Linked DNA regions of Aromatoleum petrolei. The protein of the gene in region 2 binds, or shares a complex with, the protein of the main gene of each other region. Links are inferred from orthologs where the notes say so. Each region holds a gene or a part of one and is shown on either strand. Other genes may lie near its edges. The genes, in order: accC and accD.

The links.
Region 1: the proteins of accD (region 2) and accC are in contact, whole or in part, in a solved structure (PDB 8UXZ), measured with the Escherichia coli proteins. The link is inferred for Aromatoleum petrolei from one-to-one orthologs.

The regions. Positions count from the first base shown.
Region 1 is NZ_CP059560.1:1,834,437-1,845,669, reverse strand. Bases 8,238-11,085 are described here. They hold accC (acetyl-CoA carboxylase biotin carboxylase subunit), read right to left. Parts: upstream 10,419-11,085; coding sequence 9,057-10,418; downstream 8,238-9,056. Other genes in these bases: aroQ (type II 3-dehydroquinate dehydratase), read right to left, coding at 10,932-11,085; accB (acetyl-CoA carboxylase biotin carboxyl carrier protein), read right to left, coding at 10,429-10,878; prmA (50S ribosomal protein L11 methyltransferase), read right to left, coding at 8,238-9,037. Also shown: ToN1_RS08480 (polysaccharide biosynthesis protein), read left to right, coding at 97-2,007; ToN1_RS08475 (symmetrical bis(5'-nucleosyl)-tetraphosphatase), read left to right, coding at 2,159-2,956; ToN1_RS08470 (lysophospholipid acyltransferase family protein), read right to left, coding at 3,000-3,740; ToN1_RS08465 (GNAT family N-acetyltransferase), read right to left, coding at 3,836-4,594; ToN1_RS08460 (HIT family protein), read left to right, coding at 4,713-5,123; ToN1_RS08455 (carbohydrate kinase family protein), read left to right, coding at 5,178-6,113; ToN1_RS08450 (outer membrane lipoprotein), read left to right, coding at 6,107-6,583; ToN1_RS08445 (diacylglycerol kinase), read right to left, coding at 6,600-6,992; ToN1_RS08440 (zinc-ribbon and DUF3426 domain-containing protein), read right to left, coding at 7,011-8,129; more of prmA, read right to left, coding at 8,129-8,237; more of aroQ, read right to left, coding at 11,086-11,233. UniProt on the Escherichia coli protein: This protein is a component of the acetyl coenzyme A carboxylase complex; first, biotin carboxylase catalyzes the carboxylation of the carrier protein and then the transcarboxylase transfers the carboxyl group to form malonyl-CoA.
Region 2 is NZ_CP059560.1:4,007,852-4,018,052, reverse strand. Bases 1-2,959 are described here. They hold accD (acetyl-CoA carboxylase, carboxyltransferase subunit beta), read right to left. Parts: upstream 1,936-2,959; coding sequence 1,066-1,935; downstream 1-1,065. Other genes in these bases: trpB (tryptophan synthase subunit beta), read right to left, coding at 2,786-2,959; trpA (tryptophan synthase subunit alpha), read right to left, coding at 1,932-2,747; folC (bifunctional tetrahydrofolate synthase/dihydrofolate synthase), read right to left, coding at 1-1,050. Also shown: more of trpB, read right to left, coding at 2,960-3,997; ToN1_RS18320 (phosphoribosylanthranilate isomerase), read right to left, coding at 3,984-4,607; tRNA pseudouridine(38-40) synthase TruA, read right to left, coding at 4,608-5,402; ToN1_RS18310 (CbiQ family ECF transporter T component), read right to left, coding at 5,399-6,004; ToN1_RS18305 (motility hub landmark protein FimV), read right to left, coding at 6,066-8,864; asd (aspartate-semialdehyde dehydrogenase), read right to left, coding at 9,101-10,201.

The DNA.
Region 1 (11,233 bases), 2.2 Mb from region 2 along the record:
CCCCGCTGATTCTGCTTCAATGCAACCTGAGATGCGTGTCTCCTCAGTCGGGTGCACGCGTGGCTGACAACTGTCGAACAAGAAGACTCTTCTCATATGATGTCGCCCACGGAATCGATGCATAGGTCCTTACGCTCCCTGCTGGTGTTTCTTTTCGACCTGTTCGCCGTCGTGGTGGCGTGGGTCGGTGGGCTCCTGATCCGCTTTAACTTCGAGTGGCCTGCGGAATACGAACAGCCATTACTTCTGGGGCTTGGGGTTTTGGTGGCGACGCAGGCTGTGGCGTGTCGTTGGGCCGGGCTGTACCGCGGAATGTGGGTGTTCGCGAGCCTGCCTGATCTGAAGCGGGTGCTGACGGCGGTCGCGTTGTCTGCGCTGGTGCTGGTGGTGCTTGTTGCGCTCGACCGCGGCAATCCTGGGATTCCCCGCTCGCTGATGCTCGTGTATCCGGTCCTGTTGCTTGTGGTGATGGGAGGTGGCCGGGCCGCATGGCGTATGTGGAAGGAGCATCATCTGTACGGCGGGCTGATCGCACAGGGGAAGCCCGTGGTCGTGGTCGGAGCGGGGGCCGGAGGCCTGATGCTTGTCCGCGCGCTTGAGCGTAGCGCCGATTGGCGCGTGGTCGCGCTGGTTGATGACGACCGTTCCAAGTGGGGACTGGAGCTTTGTGGTCATTCCGTGGCTGGGTCGGTCGACGAACTTCCTGATGTTCTCGCCGATCACCGGGCGAAGCATGTGATTCTCGCAATGCCCTCGGCAGCCAGCGATGTCCTGCGCCGTGCGACGGATCTTGCCGTCCGTGCTGGTGCCCACGTCTTTACCGTTCCGGGCCTCGAGGATCTGATGAGTGGGCGGGTTGCGATCAACGCCATGCGGCCGGTTGCGATCGAGGATCTGCTTGGGCGCGCACCCGTGCGTATCGATGCTGCGCACGTCCAGGCGATGCTCACCGGCAAGACGGTACTGGTGACGGGAGCAGGGGGCTCGATCGGGAGTGAATTGTGCCGACAGTTGGCGCGTTTTGCTCCGGCGCGGTTGGTGTTGTTCGAAGCGAGTGAGTTTGCCCTATACACGATCGAGCAGTGGTTCACGCTGCATCGGCCGGAGGTCGAGATCGTTTGCTTGGCGGGTGACGTTAAGGATACGGCGCGGCTTGATGAGCTATTTGCAGCCTGGCGCCCACATGCAGTCTTCCACGCGGCGGCCTACAAGCACGTACCGCTAATGGAAGTTCGCAATGCTTGGCAGGCAGTGCGCAATAACGTACTTGGAACCCTGCGGGTGGCTGAGCATGCGCAGCGTTATGGCGCTGAACGTTTTGTGCTGATCTCGACCGACAAGGCGGTGAACCCGACGAATGTGATGGGGGCGACGAAGCGCCTTGCCGAGATGGCATGCGAGGCGCTGCATTCGCGGGGCGGAGTAACTCAGATCGAGATGGTGCGCTTCGGCAATGTGCTCGGCAGTACCGGGAGCGTGATTCCCAAGTTCCAGGAGCAGATCGCACGCGGTGGTCCGGTGACGGTGACGCACCCCGACATCAACCGCTACTTCATGTCTATCCCCGAGGCGGCCCAACTCGTGCTGCAAGCCGCGGCGATGGGGCAGGGGGGGGAGGTGTTCGTACTCGACATGGGCGAGCCGGTAAAAATCGTCGATCTCGCGCGCAACATGATCCGGTTGTCGGGTTACTCGGAAAACGACATCCGGATAGAGTTCTCGGGCCTTAGGCCTGGCGAGAAGTTGTATGAGGAATTACTCGCGGATTCTGAAGTGACACGCGAAACGCCACATCCGAAGTTGCGCATCGCGCGGTCGAGGTCGGTTGCGGCGAGCTTCCTGGCCGAGCTCAATGCGTGGCTCGCACAGCCCGGACCGGTGACCGATGACGACGTGCGCCGGGGGTTGTTGCGGTGGGTTCCGGAGTACGTCCCGATGGGAGGGCGTCCTTCCTTGCGCATCGTAGAGAGCGAGAGCAAATTGGCGCGCGCCGGCGACCGGGCGTAATTGCGGGCGCGACTTCGGCCGCGAACAGAGCCCCGTCACTTGACCGCATGCCGATTCGCGGCCGAAGCCGCCCCTACAAGATAGAATGCCAGGATCTCATTTGGGTTGTGGCGCCGCCGTTCCGTGATACCGGTGAAGCGCCAAGTATGCGATGGCGATTTACGCGGTAGGTGACATTCAGGGGTGTTACTCGGTGCTTCAGCGCCTGCTGGAGCGGATTGCATTCGACCCTGCTGTCGATCGCCTGTGGGTGGTCGGCGATATGGTGAACCGTGGACCGGAGTCGGTGCAGACGCTGCGCTTCCTGCGCGAACTGGGCGACGCTGCCACGGTCGTGCTGGGCAATCACGATCTTTACCTGCTGATGGTCGGTGCGGGCCACAAGCGGCTCGATGACGACGACACCTTGTTCCAGGTGCTGGAGGCACCCGATCGCGACGAACTGCTGGCGTGGGTGGCGAGCCGCCCCTTGGCGCATGTCGAGGGCGAGTTCGCAATGGTGCATGCGGGCATGCTCCCCGGCTGGACGATTTCGCGGGCGCTGCAGCTCGCGGTCGAAGTGGGCGAGGTGCTGGCGGGGCCGGCGGCGAACGATCTGCTGCTGCACCTGGGTGGCAACGAGCCAGAAACCTGGTCGGACGAATTCGTGGGCTGGGATCGCTATCGGGTGATCGTGAATGCGCTGACACGGATGCGTTTCTGTACGGCCGACGGTCGTATGGCGCTGCAGGCGAAGGGGCCGCCGATGAAGGCTCCCATCGGGACGATGCCGTGGTTTCAGGTTCCGGGACGGCGGAGCACTACTCATACCATCGTTTGCGGACACTGGTCGGCTTTGGGGTTTTACCGCACGCCCGGTCTCATCGCTCTCGATTCGGGCTGCGTGTGGGGCGGAAAACTCACCGCCGTGCGGCTCGAGGATGGTGCGGTGTTTCAGGTGCAGGCTTAGCCTGCGAGCAATCGCAGCAGCTCATTGTTGTGGCGCGGGGGCGTCAGGTGATCGTGGCTGGCTGCTCGAGCCCCGAGCCTTCGTCAGCCCCCGCTTGTTCGGGCTTACCCTCAGCGATGCCGGTGGCCCCCATGATCGCCTCGCGCGCGGCGTTCGCGAGTTCGCGACGGTGGACGCCCTGGCTGTCGAGCGACGCTCCCACGTGCAGTCCGGCGACGAGTCCTTGCGTGGCGATGATGTTCGCGATGCACTGTCCCAGAGTGAGATCGCCGTCGTAGGCGGCAGCGCGGGACGGAGAGCCGTCCGGGTGGTGATACGAGATCGCCATCGGCTGGATAGCGTGGCCCGATTCGATCGCCGGCTGCAGCAGGGCAGCGTGGAAGTGCAGGACATGGCTGCCGTCGGTGGTCGTGCCTTCGGGAAACAGTGCGACGTTGCGTCCTGCGTCGAGCAGGGCGCCGATCTCGGCGTTGACGATCTTTGCGTGGCCGCGGCTGCCGCGTCGCAGGAACACGGTCTCGTTCTTCGCGGCGAGCCAGCCTATGAGCGGCCAGGCGCGTACCTCGGCTTTGGAGACGAAGGCGGACGGCGCGATTGCGTTGATGACGAAGATGTCGAGCCACGAGATGTGGTTGGCGACGAGCATGCAGCTAGGCTGCACCGCTACACCCCTCGTTCGCAGTTCGATGCCGAGGATGGCAAGCAGGTGTTGCGACCAGCGCCCGCGCAGCTGGCGGTGTGTGGACTTCTCGGTCAGCGGATAGACCGTCAGGACCGTCAGCAAACCTTGGGCGATGTGCAGGGCGAGCCGCAGGTAGCGCCAGGACCGGACGATGCGTCCGGTCGTCGGTCGGGCGGCAGGGGGCGGGGCAGTGGGATTCAGTCTTTGCGTCCCATGAAGTGTTTGGCGTAACGGCCGTCCACCTTGGTCATCGGCATCAGGATGGGTAGGTCGGCGGTGTTGAAGTCGGGGTCCCATGCAGGTTCGCCGCAGATCCACGCGCCGGCGCGCAGGTATCCCTTGATCAGCGGCGGCGCTTCGCCCGGCAGGTCCGAGCGCAGGTGTTCGAGCGGCAGCGGACAGCGCGGGAACACGCGGTATTCGAGCGGCGAGGCGTGTTCTTCCTTGAGCCGATTGTACAGGCTCGCAGCGATGTGTCCGCCGTCGGCCATGCTGATGGAGGCGCAGCCGATCAGGTAGTCGTAGCCATTCTCCTGCATGTAGCGGGCGAGGCCGCCCCACAGGAGGGCGATGACGGCGCCGCTGCGATAGTCGGCGTCGATGCAGGAGCGGCCGATCTCCACGATGCGGCTGCGCAGGTGGTGCAGGCGGGTGAGATCGAATTCGTTTTCCGAGTAGTAGCCGCCGACCTTGCGCGCGGCGGCAGGCGAGAGGATGCGATAGGTGCCGACGATGCGCCCCGCGGACTCGTCGCGCACGATCAGGTGCTCGCAGTAGGGGTCGTAGATGTCGCGATCGACGCCCGGGGTGCGGCTCGGCAGGCGGGCGCCCATTTCGTCGGCGAAGACACGGTAGCGCAGTTTCTGGGCTTCGAGGATTTCGGTTTCGCAGCCGGCGAGCCCGACGTGCAGGTTGCGGGTGCGGCGTTCCGCGGTATGCGCCTGTTTCTGAAGCATGGCTTTCATCCTTGTTCTGGCGTGTGGCATGCATTGTTGAAATGCTGCGTTGCGGCGCCATGACGAGGACGTTACGATGGGGTGACGAAATCGGATTCCGTCCGTTTGGGGAGATTCAATGGAAAACTGTGTGTTCTGCCGTATCGTGAAAAGTGAACTGCCTGCTTCGAAGGTGTTCGAGGACGAGTCGACGCTGGTGTTCATGGATTTGCAGTCGGTGAATCCCGGGCACATGCTGGTGGCCGTGAAGCCGCATCGCGCGAATATCTACGAACTCGACGACGAGCTGGCCGGCGCAGCTTTCCGTACCGCGGCCCGCATGGCGCGTGCGGTGAAGTCGGTGTTCGGCTGCGAGGGCGTGACCTTGCTGCAGGCGAACGAGAAGGCCGGGGCCCAGACGGTGTTCCACTTCCACATCCACGTTGTGCCGCGCTGGGAGGGTGACGGGATGGGGCTGGCGTGGCCGGCGAAGAATCCCGCGCGCGAGGCCCTGGAGGAGGCGGCGGCAAAGCTCCGGGCGGCGCTGTAGGGGCGATGGCTCCGCACCCTATAATGGCGGAATTTTTCCGACCCGGGTTCCCGAATGTCCATCCTCGTCTGCGGCTCCATGGCTTACGACACGATCATGGTTTTTCATGATCGCTTCAAGCGCCACATCCTTCCTGAACAGATCCACATCCTGAATGTGTCCTTTCTCGTGCCCGACATGCGGCGCGAGTTCGGCGGATGCGCCGGCAACATCGCCTACAACCTGAAACTGCTGGGGGCCGATCCGCTGATCATGGCGACGGTGGGGGATGACGCCGAGCCGTATCGCCAGCGCCTGCAGCGCCTCGGGCTGCGCCAGGATCACGTGAGGCAGGTGCCGGAGAGCTTCACCGCGCAGGCCTTCATCACCACCGATCTCGACGACAACCAGATCACGGCTTTCCACCCCGGCGCGATGAACCACTCGCATCTCAACCGGGTGCAGGACGCGAACGGGGTGAGGCTCGGCATCGTGTCGCCGGACGGTCGCGACGGCATGCTCAACCATGTCGCGCAGTTCGCCGATGCGGGCGTTCCTTTCGTGTTCGATCCGGGCCAGGGCATGCCGCTCTTTTCGGGCGAGGAGTTGCTCCAGTGCTTGAACCAGGCCACCTATTGCACGGTCAATGATTACGAAGCGCGTCTGCTGTGCGAGCGTACCGGGCGTTCCCTGGAGCAGTTGGCGGAAAGTGTCGAGGCGCTGGTCGTGACGCTGGGGCCCGAGGGCTCGCGCATCTATGCGGAAGGACGGTGCGTCGAGATTCCCTGCGTGCCACCCGACGAAGTGGTTGACCCGACCGGTTGTGGCGATGCCTATCGGGCTGGTCTGCTGTACGGAATTGCAGAAGGTTACGATTGGACGCGGACTGGCCGCTTGGCGTCGTTGATGGGATCGATCAAGATCGCCAGTCGCGGGGGGCAGAATCATGCGCCGGATCGCGTGGCGATCGGCGCGCGTTATGCAAAGGCGTTTGGAGAGGCAATATGGTGAGGAGTACGAGGCAGCGTGCCGCTGTGGCGGTATTGGCGGTGACGGTGTTGGGGTTCGGACTGGGCGGTTGTGCGTCCGGACTGGGTGGTGAGACTTACTCGCGCGGCGAGGCGCGTCGGGCGATGACGGTGCAGTACGGCGTTGTCGAATCGGTTCGCTACGTGAAGCTCGAGGGAACCAAGACGCCGATCGGCGCGCTCGGCGGGGCGGCGGTCGGCGGCATCGCGGGCAGCGGCATCGGGGAAGGACGTGGTGCCGCGATCGCGACGGTGATCGGCGCGGTCGCCGGCGGCCTTGCGGGCTCCGCGATCGAGGAAGGCGCGACGCGCTCCCAGGGCGTCGAGGTCACCGTCCGGCTGGAGAACAATCAGCTCATGGCGGTCGTTCAGGACGACAAGGGCGAGGATTTCCGTGCCGGCGACTCGGTGCGCGTGGTGCGCGACGGCTCGACGACGCGCGTGACGCGCTGAGCGCCCCCGCAGGGGATCAGCCGAGCAGGACCAGTCCCCACACGCAGGCCAGATTGACGAGCGCGAGAAGGACGGCGGCGCTGCCGATGTCCTTCGCCCGCTTGGCGAGCAGGTGGTGTTCGAGGGAAACCCGGTCCACCGTCGCTTCGATCGCCGAGTTGATCAACTCCACGATCATCAGGAACAGGACGCTGCCAATGAGCAAGGCCTTGCCCGCACCGCTGACGGGCATGAACAGGGCGAGCGGGATGAGGACTGCGGCGAGGATGCATTCCTGACGGAAAGCGTCTTCGTGCTTGAAGGCCGCACGCAGTCCGTCGAGCGAGTAGCGCAGGGCGTTGAACAGTCGGGTGAGCCCGGTCTTGCCCTTGAACGGGCTTTCGTGATGCTCGCGGTGCGGCTGGGTCATGGAGGCGTCGCGTGAGGGTCAGGGGTAGAAGGCGTAGATCCGGTATCCGGTCGCGCCCAGTCCATCCGCGGCAAAGGGCAGCGTGACGGCAATGTCGCGTCCGGCGGCGAATCCCTGTGCGAGATCGGCGCCCGGGAACCATTCCTGCGGTGCAAGTGTGCGCCTTACGAGAGGACGGTCGCGCGCGTCGGTCAGCGTGAGTTCGAGGTGCGGCCAGGCCAGCGGATGGGGCGCGCGGTTGCGGATCGTCGCGTTCAGTACGAAGCGGGCGGCCTTGCCGGGCTCGGACTGCAGGTCGGAGGATTCGACGCTGATCAGGCCGGCAATGCGCGGCAGTTCAACGGTGCAGCCCAGGGCGTGGCACGCCTTCACCAGCGCGGGGCGCACGGACGGCCATTCTCGCGCGATATCGGCGCGGAATAGATACAGAAACTGTGCCGCGAGCATGCCGATCAGCAGCCCGATGGCAAGGCCCGTGAGGCCGCGGCGGGCAGGGGGCGTCGGCGGTGCGTAGTCGGCAAGCTCGTCCGCGGAATCCGTCCGTGTGTCGGTGGGCGCGGGCGGGGGGGGCTCTTCGGTGGCGAGATCTTCTTCAGGGCACAGGGGTGTCGGGATGCCCGGTTCGATCCGGTCCGGTGACGTGGAACTGCGCATCCCGTTGTCGGGAGCCGCTTCCCCCGCAGGTTCCGCTTCCTCCCCAAGCTCGGTATCGCGCCAGAACGGGCCCTGGGTGTGCAGGTCGGGCGCGCGGGCGGCTTCGTCGATCGGGCCCTCGGGTTCGGGCTCCGGCCTTTCAGGTTCGGTCGGAGCGGGCGTGTGTTCCTCGGGCTCCTGTCGCCGCTCGTTTGAGTCGCGCAGGGTCGCACGCTGCGGGACGAGCGCGTCGGGCAATTCGAAGTCGAGCTGGTCCGAGAGCGTGTCTGCCGCCTTGTCTTCCAGTACGAAGAAGCGATCGGAGCGGTCCGGTGCGGGTTCGGGCGACCTGGACGACGCAGGAGGGACGGTCTCCTCGATCAGGTTGTCCAGTGCGTCGAACGGCACCAGGCAGCTGCCGCAGCGCACCTGCCCGTGGTGTGCGCGCAACTGCTCGCTCCGCACCCGGAATACCGTGTGGCAGGCCGGGCAGCGGGCGAGCATCAGTCCTTGCCGGCCCCGGTGGCGGGCCGGGAGCCTTCCAGTCGCGCCCAGCCCTCGTGAGTTGCGCCGACGCGCAGTGCGATGAAGGGGGCGTAAGCGGCGATGACCTGATCGGTCTGGGTGTCGAGCACGCCTGACAGCGCGATGCGACCGCCGGGCGCCACGCGCGCAGACAGCAGCGGGGCGAGCACACACAGCGGGTTCGTCAGGATGTTGGCGACGACGACGTCGAACTGCGCGTCGAGCGTGTCGCGCGAATGTTGCAGGCGCATCGTCACAGCATTGCGCTCGGCATTGTCGCGCGCGGCTTCGAGGGCCTTGTCGTCGATGTCGATGCCCAGCACGTCGGCGGCACCCAGCTTCGCCGCAGCGATGCCGAGGATGCCCGAGCCGCAGCCGTAATCGAGCACGCTGGCGCCGGGCGCGACCGCATCGCACAGCCATTCGAGGCACAGGCGCGTGGTCGGGTGCGAACCGGTGCCGAAGGCCATGCCGGGGTCGAGCTCGATGTTTATCGCGTCCGGATTGGGCGCGGTATGCCAGGAAGGTACAATCCACATCTGGTCGGTGATGCGGATCGGGTCGAACTGGCTTTGCGTGAGCTGCACCCAGTTCTGTTCCGCGACTTCTTCCAGGGTGAAGGGCGGTACCGCGTCGAAACCTGCGTCGGCGGCCGCCTGTGCCAGGGCGACCGTGAGGTCGGCGTCGGCGCTGAACAGCGCGATCACGCGGCTATGGTCCCACAGGCCCACCGGGTGATGGCCCGGCTCGCCGAACTGCGGTTTTTCCGCCTCGGTGCCGGCGTCGGCGTCCTCGATGCTGATGGACAGCGCGCCGGCCTCCATCAGCGCCTCGGACAGAGCATCGGCCTTGTTCGCCTCGGCCTGCAGGGTCACGGAAATCCACATGCGCAGCGGCTCCGGCTAGTCAGCTCTTCTTGACTTCGTTGCGATCGGCCAGCTTGTGCTCCAGGTAGTGGATGCTGGTGCCGCCTTCGATGAAGCGCGCGTCGAGCATCAGTTCCTGGTGCAGCGGCACGTTCGTCTTGATGCCTTCGACGGCCATTTCCGACAGCGCGATGCGCATGCGGCGGATCGCCTGCTCGCGCGTGTCGCCGTAGGCGATCAGCTTGCCGATCATCGAGTCGTAGTGCGGCGGGATCGTGTAGCCGTTGTAGACGTGCGAGTCGACGCGGATGCCCGGGCCACCCGGTGTGTGCCAGTTGGTGATCTTGCCGGGGCAGGGGGTGAACTTGAACGGATCCTCGGCGTTGATCCGGCACTCGATCGAATGGCCGCGGAAGTGGATGTCCTTCTGGCCGAACCACAGCTTCTCGTTGGCCGCGATGCGGATCTGGGCCTGCACGATGTCGATGCCGGTGATCAGCTCGGTGACCGGGTGTTCGACCTGCACGCGCGTGTTCATCTCGATGAAGTAGAACTCGCCGTTTTCAAACAGGAACTCGAAGGTGCCGGCGCCGCGGTAGCCGATCTTGCGGCAGGCCTCGGCGCAGCGCTCGCCGACCTTGGCGATGGCCTTGCGGTCGATGCCGGGGGCGGGGGCTTCCTCGATGACCTTCTGGTGGCGGCGCTGCATCGAGCAGTCGCGCTCGCCCAGATACACGGCATTGCCGTGTTCGTCGGCGAGCACCTGAATCTCGACATGGCGCGGATTTTCGAGGAACTTCTCCATGTAAACGACGGGATTGCCGAACGCAGCCTGCGCCTCGGCACGGGTCGTTGCGACCGCGTTCAGCAGGGCCGCCTCGGTGTGCACCACGCGCATGCCGCGCCCGCCGCCGCCGCCGGCCGCCTTGATGATTACGGGGTAGCCGACGGCGCGCGCGATCTTGACGATTTCCTTCGATTCTTCCGGCAGTGCGCCGTCGGAGCCGGGCACGCAGGGTACACCGGCCGCTTTCATTGCATCCTTGGCGCTGACTTTGTCGCCCATCAGGCGGATCGTTTCCGCGCGCGGGCCGATGAAGGCAAAGCCGGATTGCTCCACGCGTTCGGCGAAGTCGGCATTCTCCGAGAGGAAGCCGTAGCCTGGGTGGATCGCCTCGGCGTCGGTGACTTCAGCCGCCGAGATGATGGCCGGGACGTTGAGATAGCTCTGTGCCGACGCGGCGGGGCCGATGCACACCGATTCGTCGGCGAGCTTCACGTACTTGGCTTCGGTGTCCGCGACCGAGTGAACGGCGACGGTGCGGATGCCGAGTTCGCGGCAGGCGCGAAGAACGCGAAGGGCAATCTCCCCCCGGTTTGCGATCAGGATTTTTTCGAACATGGCGTGCCGATCAGGCAATGACGAACAGCGGCTGGCCGTACTCGACCGGCTGGCCGTTCTCGACCAGGATCGCCTTGACCGTGCCGGTGAACTCCGACTCGATCTCGTTCATGAGCTTCATCGCCTCGATGATGCACAGCCGGTCGCCCGTGGCGACACTCTGGCCGATGTCGACCAGCGGTTTTGCGCCCGGTGCCGTTGCGCGGTAGAAGGTGCCGACCATCGGCGACTTGACGATGTTGCCCTCGGGCAGGGCATCGGCGACAGGCGCGACGACCACGTTGGTCGCAGGGGCGGCAGCGGGGGCCGCCATCGGTGCTGCGGCCAGATAGGCAGGTGCCGTGGGCGCGGCGATGTGCTTGGCGATGCGTACTTTTTCTTCGCCCTCGGTGACCTCCAGTTCGGAAATGCCCGATTCCTGGACGAGGTCGATCAGTTTCTTCAGCTTGCGCAGATCCATGCTGTTCTCCGGACTATGCGGCGCCCTGCGGGGCCGCCAGAGGGGTTTTGTGTTTAACTTTTCCGCAGTTGCGTGAGGGCGAATTCGAGTGCGGCCATGTAGCCGTATGCGCCCAGTCCGCAGATCACGCCGATGGCGCGATCGGAAAAATAGGAGTGATGCCGGAAGGGTTCCCGCGCGTGGATGTTCGACAGGTGCACTTCCACGTAGGGAATCGCCACCGCGGCCAGCGCATCGCGCAGGGCGACGCTGGTGTGCGTGTAGCCGGCCGGGTTGATGATGATGTAGTCCACCGCTTCCGCCGCCGCTGCCTGGATGCGGTCGATGAGCTGGCCTTCGTGATTGCTCTGGAAGG
Region 2 (10,201 bases):
GTCGACGCGATCCTCGATCAGCCTCACGACCCCTTCAACATCTTTGTCCGCGAGCATTCCCAAGACCGCCCACGTCTCGGGGAAAAAGCCCATGTTCGACAGGTTTTCCGACAGTACGCCCGCAGCCTGCGGATTGTGCGCAACGTCAAGCACGACCGAAGGTTTTCCCGGCAGCACCTGGAAGCGCCCTGGCAGTTCCACGAGCATCAGCCCCTGGCGCACCGCCTGCATGGACACGGGAATCCGCTGCCTCAGGGTTTCCAGCGCCATCAGTACGGCCGACGCATTCAGAAGCTGGTTGGCGCCGCGCAGCGCAGGATAGGCAAGACCTCCCCGACGCACACCACCCTTACTCCACCACGCCCACTGCGTGCGGTCACCGCTGTGTCCGAAATCTTGGCCAACGAGCTTCAGTTCGGCACCGATCGCGCGTGCATGATCGACCAGCGTGGCCGGGGCCATCGGATCGGCACAAATCGCCGGACGTCCGGCGCGGAAAATTCCTGCCTTCTCCAAGCCGATCTTCTCCCGCGTGTCGCCCAGCCAGTCCATGTGGTCCATCGCGATCCCCGTCACGATGGCACAATCGGGGTCGATCGCATTGACCGCATCAAGGCGCCCCCCCAGGCCGACCTCGAGGATGACTACATCGAGCGGCTCGCGGCAGAATACCCACCAGGCGGCGAGCGTACCCTGTTCGAAATACGTCAACGAGGTGTGTCCGCGCGCCTCCTCGACGGCACGAAAGGCATCCACCAGGATCCGGTCCTCAACCTCGCGCCCATCGATGCGCACGCGCTCGTTGTAACGCAGCAGATGAGGCGAGGTGTAGCAGCCAACACGATATCCGGCAGCGAGCAGGATCGCCTCGAGCATCGCGCAAGTCGAACCCTTGCCGTTGGTACCGCCAACGGTGATCACCACAGCGTCGCTGCGCACGCCGAGCGCGTCGCGCACACGGGAGACGCGCTCCAGGCCAAGCTGAATCTGGGTGGCATGGCGGCTTTCGAGCAACTCGAGGCAGCCGCTCAGGGAGTCGGGAAATTGCATGAAGGGAGACGGCAGTCAGACGCCGATTGCTGGCTGGCGGGTCAACAGGGTCAGAAGTTCGGCGACCTTCGAGCGCATCTCGCGCCGATCGACGATCATGTCGATCGCACCTTTTTCGAGTAGGAATTCCGAACGCTGGAAGCCTTCCGGCAGGGTTTCCCGCACGGTCTGCTCGATGACACGCGGGCCGGCAAAACCGATCAGCGCGCCGGGTTCGGCGATCACCACGTCCCCCATGAAGGCGAAGCTCGCCGACACACCGCCCATCGTGGGGTCGGTGAGAATCGTGAGAAATGGCAGCTTGCGCTCGGCAAGTTGCGTGATCGCGGCCGTCGTCTTTGCCATCTGCATGAGCGAAAAGAGACCTTCCTGCATGCGCGCACCGCCGGTGGCGGTAATGCAGATGAAGGGCAGTCGCTGCTCGAGGGCCGCCTTCGCACCACGCACAAAACGCTCACCGACCACGGAGCCCATCGATCCTCCGAGAAACTCGAATTCGAAGCAGGCCACCACGACCGGCACCGTCAGGATGGCCCCCTGCATCACGACCATAGCATCGGCCTCACCGGTATCGTCATTGGCGGCCGACAAGCGCTCGGTGTAGCGCCGCGAATCCTTGAACTTTAGCGAATCGACCGGCACGACCTCATTGCCGATCTCGAAGCGCCCTTCCGCATCGAGCAGCATATCGAGCCGGGCGCGCGCACGCAGGCGCTGATGGTGGCCGCACTTCGGACACACGCTCTGGTTGCTTTCGAGATCTGATCGATAAAGCACAGCCTCACAGGCCGAACACTTACTCCAAAGACCCTCCGGAATTGATTTGCGCGCAGCGCTCTCGGCGCGCTTGATCTTGGGCGGCAGCAGCTTCTGAAGCCAACTCATCGCGGAGCTCCTTGGATCTGGTCGAGCGCGGCACGCACGCCCGCAACGAAGTTCTTTACCCGGGCTACCGCCTGATCGAGCGGACTGTTTTCGATTTCCTCGATGATGCGACTGCCGATCACGACCGCGTCAGCCACTTCGCCGATGCGACGAGCCGATTCGGCATCGCGGATTCCGAAACCGACGCCAACCGGCATGCCGACGCCTTCCCGGATCTGCGGCATGCGTGCGGCGACATCATTGAAATCGAGCGCCCCCGACCCAGTCACACCTTTGAGCGAGACGTAGTAGATGTAGCCGCTGCCGATTGTTGCGACCTCGCGGATGCGCTGTTCGGTGGAAGTCGGCGCGAGAAGGAAGATCGGATCGATGTCGGCCGCCTTGAGCGTGCGTGCAAACACCGCGCACTCCTCCGGTGGGTAGTCGACGACAAGAACACCGTCCACACCGGCAGCAGCGGCTGCGGCGACGAAACGCTCGACGCCCATGGCCTCGATCGGATTCGCATAGCCCATGAGAACGACCGGAGTACTGCCGTTCGTCGCGCGAAACTCGCTTACCAGTGCAAGGACCTTGCGCAGGCTCATTCCATTGATGAGTGCACGCTCGGACGCGCGCTGGATCGTCGGACCGTCGGCCATCGGATCGGAAAACGGAACACCCAGTTCGATGATATCCGCTCCGCCTTCGACGAGCGCATGCATCAGCGGCACGGTGAGTTCAGGAGCGGGGTCGCCCGCGGTGATGAAGGGGATCAGAGCCCGCCGCCCGGAGGCCTGCAGGCTCTGAAAAACTGACTGGATTCTGGACATAAGCGGTATCGGGATGCGCGGGCCGAAGACCCGCGAAGTCAGAACTGGATGCCGGACTTTTCGGCGACGGTGTGCATATCCTTGTCGCCGCGACCGGAAAGGTTGACCAGCAGGATCTTGTCGCGCGGCAGGGTCGGCGCAAGTTTCATGGCATAGGCAATGGCGTGGGACGACTCGAGCGCGGGGATAATGCCTTCGAGGTGGCACAGATCGTGGAACGCGGCCAACGCCTCCTCGTCGGTGACACCGACGTACTCCGCCCGATCGCTGTCCTTGAGCCAGGCATGCTCCGGCCCGACTCCGGGATAGTCGAGCCCCGCCGAGATCGAGTGCGTCTCGATGATCTGGCCGTCCTCGCTCTGCAGCAGGTAGGTACGGTTCCCGTGCAGCACGCCGGGGGTCCCGCCGGTAAGACTGGCCGAGTGACGCCCGGAGTCCAGCCCCTCGCCGTAGGCCTCGACGCCGATCAGCCTGACTCCGGGAACACCGATATAGGGGTAGAAGATACCCATCGCATTCGAGCCGCCGCCGACGCAGGCGACCACATAATCGGGCTGACGTCCGGTCATTTCGGGCATCTGTACGAGACATTCCGTACCAATAACCGCCTGGAAGTCGCGCACCATCATCGGATAGGGATGCGGACCGGCAACCGTGCCAATGATGTAGAAGGTATTGTGGATGTTCGTGACCCAGTCGCGCATTGCTTCGTTGAGCGCGTCTTTCAAAGTTCTGGAGCCTGACTCGACCGGAACAACCTTCGCTCCCAGGAGCTTCATGCGGTACACGTTGGCCGCCTGGCGCTTCACATCCTCGGCACCCATGTAAACAACGCAGTCCATGCCGTAGCGTGCGGCCACGGTCGCAGTAGCGACCCCGTGCTGACCAGCACCGGTTTCGGCGATCACACGCGGCTTTCCCATGTAGCGCGCAACAAGTGCTTGCCCGATGCAGTTGTTCACCTTGTGCGCGCCGGTGTGGTTCAGATCCTCTCGTTTGAAATAGATCTGCGCACCGCCGAGTGAATCGGACATGCGTTTTGCATGGTAGATCGGGCTCGGCCGACCGACGTAGTGCTTGAGCTCGTATTCGAACTCGGCCATGAAGGCCGGGTTGTTCCGGCATGCCTCGTAGGCCGCATTGAGTTCGTCCAGCGCCGGAATCAGCGTCTCGGCAACGAAGACACCACCGTAAGGCCCGAAATGGCCGCGCGCATCAGGAAACCGGTATGGCTTGTCAGCCGTCTGCATTGCGTACTCCAGCAACGAACGCGGCAATCCGTGCCGCATCCTTGATACCCTTTCCCGACTCCACACCGCTGGACACATCGACAGCCCACGGCCTTATGCGGCGGACTGCCTCGGCTACGTTGCCGGGGTCCAGTCCACCGGAAAGGATCAGCGGCCGCCCGAGGCGCTCGGGAATCAGGGACCAATCGAAAACCTTGCCGCCACCACCGTAGCCGTCGACAAACGCGTCGAGCAGCAATCCGGCAGCAGACGGGTGGGAAGCGGAGAATTCTACCAGATCGACCCCGGGGCGCACTCGCGCAGCCTTGATCCAGGGACGGCCGAACGCCGCACATTGAGCTTCGCTCTCATCACCGTGAAACTGCAGGAGCTGCAAGGGCACCTGAGCAAGCGCCTGGAGCACGTAAGCAGCATCGGCGTTGACGAAAAGTCCCACTGTCGTGACGAAAGGCGGCACCAGCGCCGCCAGCTCCGCCGCGCGCTCGAATGCGACGAAACGCGGGCTGGGGGGATAGAACACCAGTCCGATCGCATCCGCGCCAGCCTCGACGGCGGCATGCACATCTTCGGCGCGGGTCAGGCCGCAGATCTTGATTCGGGTTCTGGACACTCAGACGAAGGGGATACGCGGGAGAGCGATGATACGCCCTTCATCCGGCAACGGCCAGTGCGAAGGGTATTCGACGCCGGCGAGATACAGTCCGTCGGGGGTAAAGGTCATCGCGGCCCGGCTCCGGTCGCACGACTGCAATACGTCCGCCATCCATTCCGGGGGGAAATGGCCCTTGCCGACATACAGGAGCGAGCCGACAAGGTTGCGCACCATGTGGTGCAAGAAAGCATTCGCCCAGAAATCGAAGACGATGTAGTCCCCGTCGCGCTTGACCTGTGCTTCGTGCATGAGCTTGATCGGCGACTTCGCTTGGCATCCGGCCGCACGGAAGGCCGAAAAGTCGTGCCAACCGATGAGGGAACGAGCCGCCTCGACCATCGCGGATTCATCAAGCAGGGGGTGAAACCACCCCACACGCCCCGCCAGGAGCGCCGGGCGCACGGGCGAGTTGTAGAGGATGTATCGATACCGGCGCGAAACGGCGCAGAAGCGCGCGTGAAAATCCTCGCCGACCTCCACCGCCCAACGCACCGACACGGGCCCCTTCAGCCGCGCATTCGTGCCCCGTACCCAACTGTACGGTTCCCGTGCGGCCGGCGTGTCGAAGTGCACCACCTGCGCAGTCGCATGAACACCGGCATCGGTCCGCCCGGCACAGTGGAGCCGCACCGGATGGCCGGCCATCCCTGAAAGGGCCGCCTCGAGATGATCCTGCACAGTCCGCCCGTGCGACTGGCTCTGCCAGCCCTGAAACGAGTCCCCAGCATATTCGACACCAAGCGCTATTCTCATCGTGCGACTCCGAACCACAGCACTGCCACGACGAGGATCGCGAGCAGGAGTGTCCATTCCCGCCGCGTCAATCGTTCACGTGCCAACACGATTTTCTCGGTACCGTCATCATCGGAACCATCGTTGGTCAGCCACTCGCGCCACTCGGAGGGCCGCCCCGACTCGACAAAGTGCAGAACGAGCATGAGGCGCACTGCAAGGCGCTGGGTGGGGAGCCCTATCCGTCCGAATGGGCTCAACAGCGCGTTCAGTCCGCTAACCAGACGCGAGACAGGAAGCCCCTCCATCAGCACGGCCACGCACAGCACGACCCCAATCAATCGCCCCACGTGTTCGGCAGCCAATATCACCCCTTCGCGGCTCGGACTGAGCTCAGGAATTCCGGGAAAAAGTGCCTCACCTGGCGTGAATCCGGCAAACAGAACGAGAATGGCAAGGATCAGGAAGCGCACGCGTCGCAGCAGCTTGAGGCTGCGCAACGGGGCAAGCCACCAGCCAGCAAGCGCACACAACAGGAGCGCCGCCCCCAAAACCTGCGGTGGCAACAGCTGCAGGACGACGACAGACGCCATCCACAATGCGATCAGAAATCCGGAATGCATAAAAATGAACAGGCCGCCTTACGGCGGCCCCACAAAATTCGCGGCGACGCGAATTCGGCCTTCAGCCGAGTCGCTGAGCCAGAAGCGCAGCTGCCTCCCGCTGTTCAGCCGAACCCTCGCGCAACACCTCCTCGATAAGCTCCCGCGCCCCTTCGGTGTCACCCATTTCCTCATAGGCGCGGGCAAGCTCAAGCTTCGTGTTGACCTCTTCGATAACGTCCGCACCGGGAGCGAGACCGCCAGCCGACGCTGCAGCGTCGCTGCCATCATCGGCCGTTCCGTCCGAGGAAGCCAGGGAGGCTGCCTCAAGATTCAGGTCAATACCCGTAAGATCGAGCGCAGGAGGAATCGCCGACGGCTGGTTCACTCCGCCATCAAGGTTGAAGTCGAAATCCAGCAAACTGCTGTCGAAAGAGGTTTTTTCCAGATCTTCCGCTACAGCGGGGCCGCTCATTGCAGGCGCGCCATCCGGGGAGATCATGGTCTGATCGAGGCTAACCTCGCCACCTGCCGGCGGCGCCGCGACATCCAGTTCCGGAGCCAGATCGAATTCGAGTGCCTGGTCCGCTGCGGCGAAATCCATCCCCTGACCGATCACAGTGGCGAGCATCGGGTCGGGGTCGGCTGCGGCCACCCCCTTCTCGGACGCCTGCTCGACAATTCCGCCGACATCGAGATCGAAGGAGGGCGCATCCTCGACTGCGTGCGGCGCTTCAATGGACGGAGCAGCCTCGAGCTGCGGCATCGGCGTTTCTACTGCCGCGTCAGCGCTTCCAAGATCCAGTCCGGCATCGAGATCGAAGTCGAGTGCCCCCGCATCCACCTCCGGCAAGGCTTCGATGCCTGCATCGCCCGGGATCTCGGTCAGCACGGGCCCATGCGCTGCCGGCGTTTGTGCTGCGAACGATGCTGCAGGACCTGCTGCTGAATCGGCAACCCCTACAGCCGCGCTCGCAAGACCGCCCACGCCCAATGCGCCGGTGACGAGCCCGGTGGTCGGAGTCCCTCCCCCGGCCGAAGCACGATACAGCGGATTATCGGGATCGAGGCGGCGCCCCATCTCGGCAGCCTTGTCCCAATCTCCCCCATCTCCCCCGGTCCGCGAGTAGAGATCCGTCGCAGTATTTTCGAACGCCTTGAGGTTCTTGCGTTGGGCGTAAATCTCCAGCAGCTTGACGTAGATCGCCATCCTCGACCCGTCGGATTTCAGTGCGTCGAGAAGGATCTCTTCGGCTTGCGCGTCGCGCCCGTAGGCCATGTATACGTCTGCTTCGGCGACAGGATCGACGCCCTCGTCAGTGTCGATCGCCGACAGTCCGGACTGGCTGAAATCGGTATGCAGTACGCTGCTCTCGCCCGTATTGACGCTCTGCCCGCCGGTTGCCCCGAATACCGAATTTGTCGGCAGAGGGAATTCGCTCGCTACGGATTCGCCTCCATGCTCCGTATCCTGCTTGCGACGCTGACGCGCCTTGATGCCGGCGTAGGCCAGGAGGAGCGCGAGAATCCCCCCGCCTCCGGCAAGTACCGCAGGATCGCCAAGCAGCCCCTGGACGAAGCCCGGCTCCTCGACCGGCTCAGGTGCGAGAGCCTGCGCCGGGACGGGTGCCGGCTTGGGAGTCGCCACCGGAGCGGGCGCTTCCTCCTTGGCCGGCGCAGCCTGCTGCGGCTCGACGGCCGGCGGCTGTTGCGGCGGCTCAGCGGGCGCGGAGGCCGGGGCCGACGGCGCCGCGCTGGCCTGCTGCTGCAACTGCGCCATGCTCTCGCTGCGCAGGCTCAGCAACTCCTGCATCTGTTTGACACTGGCCTCCAGGGCGGCGACTCGCTGGTTCGCCTCCTGCAGCGCCTTGTCGCGCGCAACGAGTTCTTCCTCAAGCGCCTGAAGGCGGGCGAGACGGGCGTCGTCGGCGCCTTTCGCGGCACCTTGCTCAGATGGTGCGCCGGAAACCTTGACCTGATCGCCCGCAGCCGGCCGCGCCGGCTCATCCACCTTCGGCACGATCGTACCTGCGTCGCTGCGCGACGGAGCCGATTCCGGCGCCGCCGGCCGTGCGGCGACTGCTCCGGCGAGCTTCCTGCGATAGGCGGAAAAATCGGCGGACTGCGCCTGGACTTCACGACGCGCCTGGACGGGATCGATCTCGCGAACGCGTGCATCGGACGGAACCGTCACGATCGAGCCGGTGCGCAGACGATTGATGTTGTTTCCTTCGAACGCATCGGGGTTTTCGCGAAACAGGGCTATCAGCATCTGATCGAGGCTGGCGCCCTCGGGTCGGTTCGCCTCGGCGATCCGGTGCAGCGTGTCGCCCTTCTTGATCTCATGGCGCCCGCCACCGGCCGCCTGGGCAGCCGCCGGCGCCAGGCTCGTCGCAGGCACCTTGCGTTGCGACGACGCGGCAGGAACCCCAAGCGCTTCAGCAACCGGAGCCGCCCCGCGCCCTGCGGCTGGTACCGCAGGCCCCGCAGGCACGGGGTCAAGCAGGAAGGTGTATTCGCGCATCAGCCGACCCGAGGCCCAAGTCAGCTCGATCAGGAGGTCGACAAAGGGGTCGTTGAATGGCCTGTCGCTGGTGATCTTGACAACCGAGCGACTGCCTCTGCGCTCGACTGCGAAGCGAAGCCCGGAAATTGCAGCGGTATATTGAAGGCTTGCTTGACGGAAGGCTTCTGGGGGAGCAACGCGCGCCGAAAGCGATTGCAGTTCCTCATTGCTCGCATTCAGCTCGACCTCTGCCTTGAGCGGCTGTCCGATACCGCTGAAAACATGGATCGAACCGAGTCCTGCGGCATTGCTGCCAAGGGGGAGCATGGCGATCGCCGTCGCGATCAGGGAGGCCTTGATCGATGTTTTCATCATTGTCTTATCATCCGCACCCTAGTCTGGGTACCAAACTGCGTGGAATATGGACGTCGCGGACGCAGCCGGGCATCCGTCATGCCCCGGCAATCTAACATTTTGTTTAAGTCTTGGCAGCAATTCTTTAATTGCGAAGACTATTTTCCACGGCGCGAAAACCGCCATTCTGCCTTGAGGACTAAGGCATAGGACAACGGAAACGGCGTGACGACCGCCGTTTCCTCATGTCATGACAATCAACGATCGAGAACGATGCGCAGCATGCGACGCAGGGGTTCGGCGGCCCCCCACAGCAGCTGGTCGCCGACGGTGAAGGCACCGAGGTATTCCGGCCCCATCGCCATCTTGTGCAGACGCCCGACAGGAACGGCAAGGGTGCCAGTGACGGCCGCCGGGGTCAGTTCGCGCTCGGAGATCTCGCGCATGTTCGGCACGACCTTCACCCAGTCATTTGCCTTTGCGATGATGTCGCTGACCTCATCGAGCGGCACGTCCTTGCGCAGCTTGATCGTGAGCCCCTGCGAGTGGCAGCGCATCGCGCCAATGCGCACGCACAGGCCATCGATGGGGATGCTGCCCGGGCTGCGGAACGCGGGGCGGCCCAGGATCTTGTTGCACTCGGCGCCACCCTTCCATTCTTCCTTCGACTGTCCGTTATCGACGGGCACGTCGATCCACGGGATCAGGCTGCCGGCGAGTGCGGCGCCGCGGAAGTTTTTCACCGGAAAATCGGCCGAGCGCATGGTCGCAGCGACTTTGCGGTCGATGTCGAGGATCGCCGACGCGGGATCGGCCAACTCCGCCTTCACGGCGTCGTGCAGCGCACCCATCTGGGCGAGCAGCTCGCGCATGTTCTGTGCGCCAGCGCCGGAAGCGGCCTGGTAGGTCATCGCAGAGACCCACTCGACGAGGTCGTGCTTGAAGAGGCCGCCGAGGCCCATCAGCATCAGGGAGACGGTGCAGTTACCGCCGATCCAGTCACGACCGCCCTTGACGAGCGAATCCTTGATCACGTTCATGTTGACCGGATCCAGGATGATCACCGCATTGTCTTCCATGCGCAGCGCGCTCGCGGCGTCGATCCAGTGCCCCTTCCAGCCCGCTGCGCGCAACTGCGGATAGACGGCCTTGGTGTAGTCGCCGCCCTGGCAGGTAATCACGATGTCCATCTGCTTGAGCATGTCGATGTTCGACGCGTCCTGCAGCGGCAGCGCCGCTTCCTTGCCACCGAAGGCAGGCGCCTTGCCACCCGCCGCGGACGTCGAGAAATACACCGGCTCGATGTGGGCGAAGTCGCCCTCCTCGACCATGCGCTGCATCAGCACGGAACCGACCAT